DNA from 3 places in the Shewanella eurypsychrophilus genome. Region 1 is predicted to be linked to each of the others. Evidence: predicted binding sites of a transcription regulator. Region 1 holds the regulator's gene; each other region holds the start of a gene.
The links. Region 1 encodes NrdR, which represses ribonucleotide reductase genes. Its sites were predicted from a motif close to AAACACNANATNTNGTGTTT; they were not measured.

Region 1 (2,275 bases):
CGTTGTTACGACAACCACTCATAAGACATTAGCGGGCCCTCGTGGTGGTCTTATTTTGTCTGCTATCGATGACGAAGCTATCTACAAAAAGCTGAATTCTGCAGTATTTCCTGGCGGTCAAGGTGGTCCTTTAATGCACGTTATCGCTGCTAAAGCGGTTGCATTTAAAGAAGCTCTAGAGCCGGAATTCAAAACATACCAAGAGCAAGTTGTTGTTAATGCTAAGGTTATGGCTAAAACATTCATCGAGCGCGGCTACGATGTTGTTTCTGGTGGTACCGATAACCATCTATTTTTGCTTGATCTAATTAGCAAAGATATGACGGGTAAAGATGCTGATGCAGCCCTTGGTCTTGCTAACATCACAGTGAACAAAAACTCAGTACCTAACGACCCACGCTCACCATTTGTGACTTCAGGCCTACGTATCGGCTCTCCTGCTATCACACGTCGTGGTTTCAAAGAGGAACAGTCTGTAGAACTGACAAACTGGATGTGTGATGTACTGGACGATATCAGTAACAAAGGCACTATCGAGCGCGTTAAGAAACAAGTGCTTGAGCTATGTGCTAAGTTTCCAGTTTACGGATAAGCTTATGGTTAACCTTTAAGGTTAATTCAGGTAAACTTCAATGGCCGCTACTTAGCGGCCATTTTTATTTCTGATTAGCGAATAGAGTATATATACTAATGTATACTCGCTAATCTTATTTCCCTTCTTTTTACTCCTTGGAGGCTCGATGCATTGCCCATTTTGCAGCGCAACAGATACTAAAGTGATCGATTCACGTTTGGTGGCAGATGGCCATCAGGTTAGGCGTCGTCGAGAATGCGCCGAGTGTCATGAACGGTTTACCACCTTCGAAGGGGCTGAACTGGTCATGCCAAGAGTGGTTAAGCAAGACGGTAGTCGTCAGCCATTTGATGAAGAAAAGCTTAGAGGTGGCATGCTCAGAGCGGTAGAGAAACGCCCGGTTTCCATGGATCAAATTGAGCAGGCCCTGACTAAAATTAAGTCTACCCTTAGAGGCACGGGTGAACGAGAAATCAAGTCGGAGATGATCGGTAATCTAATGATGGATCATCTCATTAATTTAGATAAAGTGGCCTATATCCGTTTCGCCTCTGTGTACCGTGCATTCGAAGATGTGTCTGAATTTGGTGATGCGATAGCTAAATTGCAAAAGTAATTAAGCTAGGCATTTTTATTGAAATTAGTTTTAATCATATTTGGTCAGTCAAGCTATGTGGTCGATAAAAGATACTGAATGTATGAGCCGTGCAATTAAGCTTGCACGTAAAGGTTTATATACCACTCGTCCTAACCCTTGCGTTGGTTGTGTTGTTACTCGTGATGATAAAATCATCGGCGAAGGCTTTCACATTAAAGCCGGTGGTCCACACGCCGAGGTACATGCATTAGCCATGGCGGTTGAGCATGTTGGTGGTACTGACAAACTTAGCAATACAACAGCCTATGTGACTCTTGAGCCCTGTAGTCACTATGGCCGCACGCCTCCTTGTGCGGAAGCATTAATTAAGCATGGCATAACTCGGGTTGTCGTTGCGGTAGAAGATCCCAATCCACAGGTTTCTGGTCGCGGAATAAAAATGCTCCGCGAAGCGGGCATACAAGTGGACGTTGGCTTACTCAAAGAGGAAGCGAGTCAGATTAACCCAGGCTTTATGAAGCGCATGCAAAGCTCACTGCCTTGGGTGACGGTTAAAATGGCCGCAAGCTTAGATGGTAAAACAGCCCTGAGTAATGGTGTGTCAAAATGGATCACAGGTCCTGAATCTCGCCGAGATGTACAACGTCTACGTGCGCGACATTGTGCCTTAGTGACAGGGGTTGAAACGGTGTTAATCGACGATCCCTCACTCAATGTTCGCCATGACGAACTGGGTTATCTAGCCGATGAGTTAGGCTGTGATGAATTGCATCAACCACTGCGGGTTATTCTGGACAGTAAGGCTAGATTGACGTCTACAGCCAAACTTTTTTCTATTGAGAGCCCAATCTTATTAGTATCTTGTCTTGATTACTCACTTGCTGAGCAAGATCTATGGCCTGAGTATGTTTCACATATCCGCTTAGATTCAGACGCTAACGGAAGAGTGGCGCTAGCAGAACTTTTTGCGTATTTAGGCCAGAGCTGTAATGCTGTACTTATTGAAGCAGGAGCTACGCTGGCTGGAAGCGTGATCACAGAAAAGTACGCCGATGAAATGATACTCTATCAGGCAATGAAGATATTAGGTTCTGCAGGGCGGA
Region 2 (2,275 bases), 360 kb from region 1:
ATGAGGCGAGTGAATCTGCGCTATCAGAAAGGTAGATAAAAAATGAGTTTCCTTCGGCTTTTTGTTGCGCCAATTTTAATGCAAAGGCTTGGTCTTTACATTGACCATTTTCAGTGAGCATCGCAGCCGTGATAACAGGAAAGGTCAGTACTGATGATTCACGCTCTTTATTGATCCAGCCCAGAAAGAACTGCTGCAAGCTATCAACGCTTTGCCATTGTGGTTTACTGAAATCCGGGAAGACAAAATCACCAAACATAGAGGAGAAGTAGTGTTGATCAAACAGCGAAATATTCCAAAATACGCTCTGATAACCTCGGGCAGCAGCTGGCTGATTGATGGCATAGACCACATGCTGCAGATGGTTCTCGACCGCTTTTGGATGGGTCATTAGGTAGTCGTCACCATACTCAAGGCGGGCAAAATAGTCAAAGTAGGTGAGAAATTCCACAGTAGCCACGGCGCCGGCAAATTGAGATGACACGGCAAAGATCAGATTAACAAATGAACCACAGAACGACTCGAGGTGTTTAGGCGCTTTAGATTCACCACCAAGTTTAGTTAACCCATCGAGTAGAAAGGGATACATGCTGATGGAGGTGCAGTAGGGTTTTAAACTGGTTTCATCATGTACATAGATCTCATGGTCCTCTATCTGTCTTAGATACTCTTTAGCTAGGCTTTCATCAAAGGTTTCACTGATCTTATCGTGTACAAGTCCGCGATTGATCTGCACAAAGCAATCTTTGAGTAACTCTGCTTCTAATGTGGCAATATTTTTATGAGTCACATTCGCATTGGCATCCATTTTTGAGCTGTCAGCCGCATTTTCTGTCTGAAAATACAGCTTGATAAAATCCTTCTTATTATCGATCTGATCCTGATTAAGCCGCAACATTTTCAGCTCCTGATAGTGAGGTATTATTTGAGGGGTTAATAAATAGGTGGTTAAGTGTTTTGCCTGTGCACAGATCCCGAAATACTTGATTGCTTGATGGGCTGTCTAAGCCGCCAAGCTCGGCGACCCATCTTCCTGTCTTGAGAAAGTCTAATTGCTCGGTAATCGCAATATCGACATATTTTTCGCCAGAGTATAGGCAGGTTTTTAGTCCGTATGCTTTGGCTATCTGCAGCTTTTCAATTAGCGCGTCTGCTTGCCACTCTCCACCGAAAAAAAGTACGCAGCTGATCAGTCCCTGGTATCTTTCAATCCACTTGCTAAAGCCTGAATTTGTGAGAGGGCTACCGTGCTTTTCATTCCAAAGATCAGTGCTATGACATCCTTTGCACCCAACCCTGCAGCCGGTAATGCTAAAGCAAAGGGTGATCTCTCCAGGCACCTCTTGAAAAACAATCGAGGGGAGTAAACTGTTAAATGCCATGCTCATATCCATATGTAGATGTATTTATATTCTAAGACACAATATATAGTGATCTTGCATGGTGGGTATTTGACTTAGATCAAACGAAATCATTTTAAAATAAGATTTAGATACAAGATGTAGTGGGTTGAGGTGTATTTAGGTGCTAGATGTAGTGTTGCTAGATGTAGGCATGCTAGATATAGAGTGACTTGTAAGGTCCAGGGCCATTGAGTTCGAGTGGTAGTGCTCATTTCAAACTAATCGACACCGAGTGAAGGTAAGTGAGTCAGTACACTGATGAACATTAACACTAGTGTAAATAATTGATGCAATTGTTGTGTTTTATAAGGTTATGGTCGGGAAGGGCTTGTACTCTCTCTAAGTTATGGCAATATCTAGCCCCGTATATTTTTGATTTATAGGCCTAATTCATGGATTCTAAAAAGCGTTTCAACTCTAAAGGGTTCACCTTAATAGAGCTTGTTGTCGTTATTGTTATTTTAGGCATATTAGCTGTTAGTGCATCGAGTAAATTCATTAACTTTAGTGTCGATGCCAAGGATGCCGTATTACAGCAGTTCAGTGCCTCAGTGAAAGGGGCAAATAGTCAGATGTATATCCTCTCCCAACTTTCCAGCTATCGGGCTCAACCAGTGTCTGGTCGTGGAGATTTGACTGACGTAGATGTTGATGGCGATGGGATCTTTGAAACACGGTTAAAGTGTGGCTATCTAGATAATACCGATGTCGCTAAACGATTAGATTATAGCGATGACAGTTTAGGTTTTGAATTTGAGGGCGTTGATAAAATCTATTTCGGTTTTGGTCAGCAAGACATAAAAGCCAGTCAATGTTATTTCATGTATCAGCAAGCCTATGGCACTGTAAATCCCAATAGTTGTGATCAGGAT
Region 3 (2,275 bases), 1.3 Mb from region 1:
GTTTACCAGGCCACTTATCGCAGCCTTAGGTTTGACATCAAGGATGAAAACGGTGATCAGTGGAGATAGTACGCTATTTGCTAAACCCCATGTTGCACCTATGCTCCTGGCTTCACAGCAAATCAGTGTGTGTCCTGAGAATATTTTATACCTTGGTGATGCCGAACGTGATCTGTTGGCAGCAAAATATTCGGCAATGATCGGGGGCACTGCCTTATGGGGTTATATCAGTGACAATGATCAACCTGAAAATTGGCCCAGTCAGCATAACTTCAATACCCCCTTCGAGGTTCTCGACTTTATCCGCTAGCGCTGATTTTTACTGCGGGCATTTTCCATTCGATTAATGCCCGCTAGTGACAATCAATATCGAAAAAATCGCCAATCGGTCACTGGATATTTTAATCTTAAAGCGTCGCTTATTTTTTCAACCTAGCGTGCTAAGGCCAATGAATTCCGACCTCAAAGGTTAGCCAATACTAACCCTAGATCTTACCCTCAAGTTATCCACAAGATGGCCACAGCTTGTTGCGATAATTGATACTTGCAAAATCACCGAAACGTCACTATCTTGTACCTAAGAAATCTAAAAACACTATATATTGTGTGTGAGTAGCAAATAGAGACACAAGTAATGACTTGTTTATCGACATGGAAATTACCAATTTAAGGTGTTGAAATTGGTTGTTATACAGGGAATCGTAGGATGAGCTTAACCCCTCATACTCAAATATTATTATCAAGGCCTATCTTTAATGAATAGCAATATGAAAGTCACTAAACGTAGTGGCGAGCGCGAGACCATCGACCTAGACAAAATCCACCGCGTGATCACATGGGCAGCCAAAGATCTTAAGAATGTTTCAGTCTCTGAAGTAGAGCTCAGATCGCACCTGCAATTTTTCGATGGTATTCCAACCGAAGCTATTCATGAAACGATTATTAAGGCCGCAGCCGATCTCATCTCACCAGAAGCACCTGATTACCAGTTCCTCTCTGCCCGATTAGCCGTCTTTCATTTAAGAAAGAAGGCATTTGGTCAGTTTGAGCCGCCTACACTTTATGATCATGTTGTCAAACTGGTCGAGGCTGGTAAATATGACCAACATATTCTTGAGGATTACAGCCGCGAAGAACTCGATATCTTAGATGGTTATGTGGATCACTGGCGCGATATGAGTTTTTCTTATGCGGCAGTCAAACAACTGGAAGGTAAGTACCTAGTGCAAAACCGGGTCACTCACGAGATATATGAGAGTGCGCAATTCCTTTATATCTTAGTCGCCGCCTGTTTGTTCGCTAAATATCCAAGTGAGACACGCCTAAGCTACATTAAGCGTTTCTATGATGCGGTTTCCACCTTTAAAATCTCACTGCCAACACCGATCATGGCAGGGGTACGTACTCCTACACGTCAGTTCAGCTCATGTGTGTTGATTGAATGTGGCGATAGCTTAGATTCAATCAATGCGACGGCCTCTTCGATTGTTAAATACGTCAGCCAGCGCGCCGGGATTGGTGTGAATGCCGGTCGCATCCGTGCATTAGGTAGCCCAATACGCGGCGGTGAAGCATTCCATACAGGCTGTTTACCTTTCTTTAAGTATTTCCAGACAGCGGTTAAGTCATGCTCGCAAGGTGGCGTACGTGGTGGAGCTGCGACACTGTTTTACCCGCTTTGGCATTTAGAAGTTGAGTCATTACTGGTATTGAAGAATAACCGTGGTGTTGAAGATAACCGTATTCGTCATCTTGATTACGGTGTTCAGCTCAACAAACTTATGTATCAGCGCCTAATTAAGGGCGGCATGATCAGCCTCTTCAGTCCATCAGATGTCCCAGGACTGTATGATGCCTTTTTTGAAGACCAAGACGAGTTCGAACGTCTCTATCTTCAGTATGAAGCCGATACATCTGTGCGCAAAACACAGATTAAGGCGACAGAGCTTTTCTCATTGATGATGCAAGAACGTGCCTCTACTGGCCGTATCTATATTCAAAATGTGGATCATTGTAATACACACAGTCCTTTTGACAGCAAGGTTGCACCGATCAGACAATCAAACCTGTGTCTTGAGATTGCACTGCCGACTAAGCCGCTCAATAACATAGATGATCCCGAAGGTGAAATAGCCCTTTGTACCTTGTCTGCACTCAATTTAGGGGCGATTAAAAACCTAGAAGAGCTTGAGCCGTTAGCCGATCTCGCAGTAAGGGCATTAGATAACTTACTCGATTACCAGGATTACCCTATCATCGCGGCACGCAAGTCTTC

Region 2: the regulator NrdR is predicted to act here: its motif matches at 1,417-1,436, upstream of nrdG (anaerobic ribonucleoside-triphosphate reductase activating protein).
Region 3: the regulator NrdR is predicted to act here: its motif matches at 591-610, upstream of nrdA (class 1a ribonucleoside-diphosphate reductase subunit alpha).

What each region holds. Positions count from the first base shown of each region.
Region 1 is NZ_CP045503.2:4,236,593-4,238,867, reverse strand. Features, by position in the region: gene glyA (serine hydroxymethyltransferase) at 1-592, shown strand, start outside; gene nrdR (transcriptional regulator NrdR) at 741-1,190, shown strand; gene ribD (bifunctional diaminohydroxyphosphoribosylaminopyrimidine deaminase/5-amino-6-(5-phosphoribosylamino)uracil reductase RibD) at 1,246-2,275, shown strand, end outside.
Region 2 is NZ_CP045503.2:3,874,477-3,876,751, reverse strand. Features, by position in the region: gene nrdD (anaerobic ribonucleoside-triphosphate reductase) at 1-898, opposite strand, end outside; gene nrdG (anaerobic ribonucleoside-triphosphate reductase activating protein) at 885-1,382, opposite strand; gene FM038_RS25320 (type II secretion system protein) at 1,796-2,275, shown strand, end outside.
Region 3 is NZ_CP045503.2:2,957,819-2,960,093, forward strand. Features, by position in the region: gene FM038_RS12490 (HAD family hydrolase) at 1-310, shown strand, start outside; gene nrdA (class 1a ribonucleoside-diphosphate reductase subunit alpha) at 756-2,275, shown strand, end outside.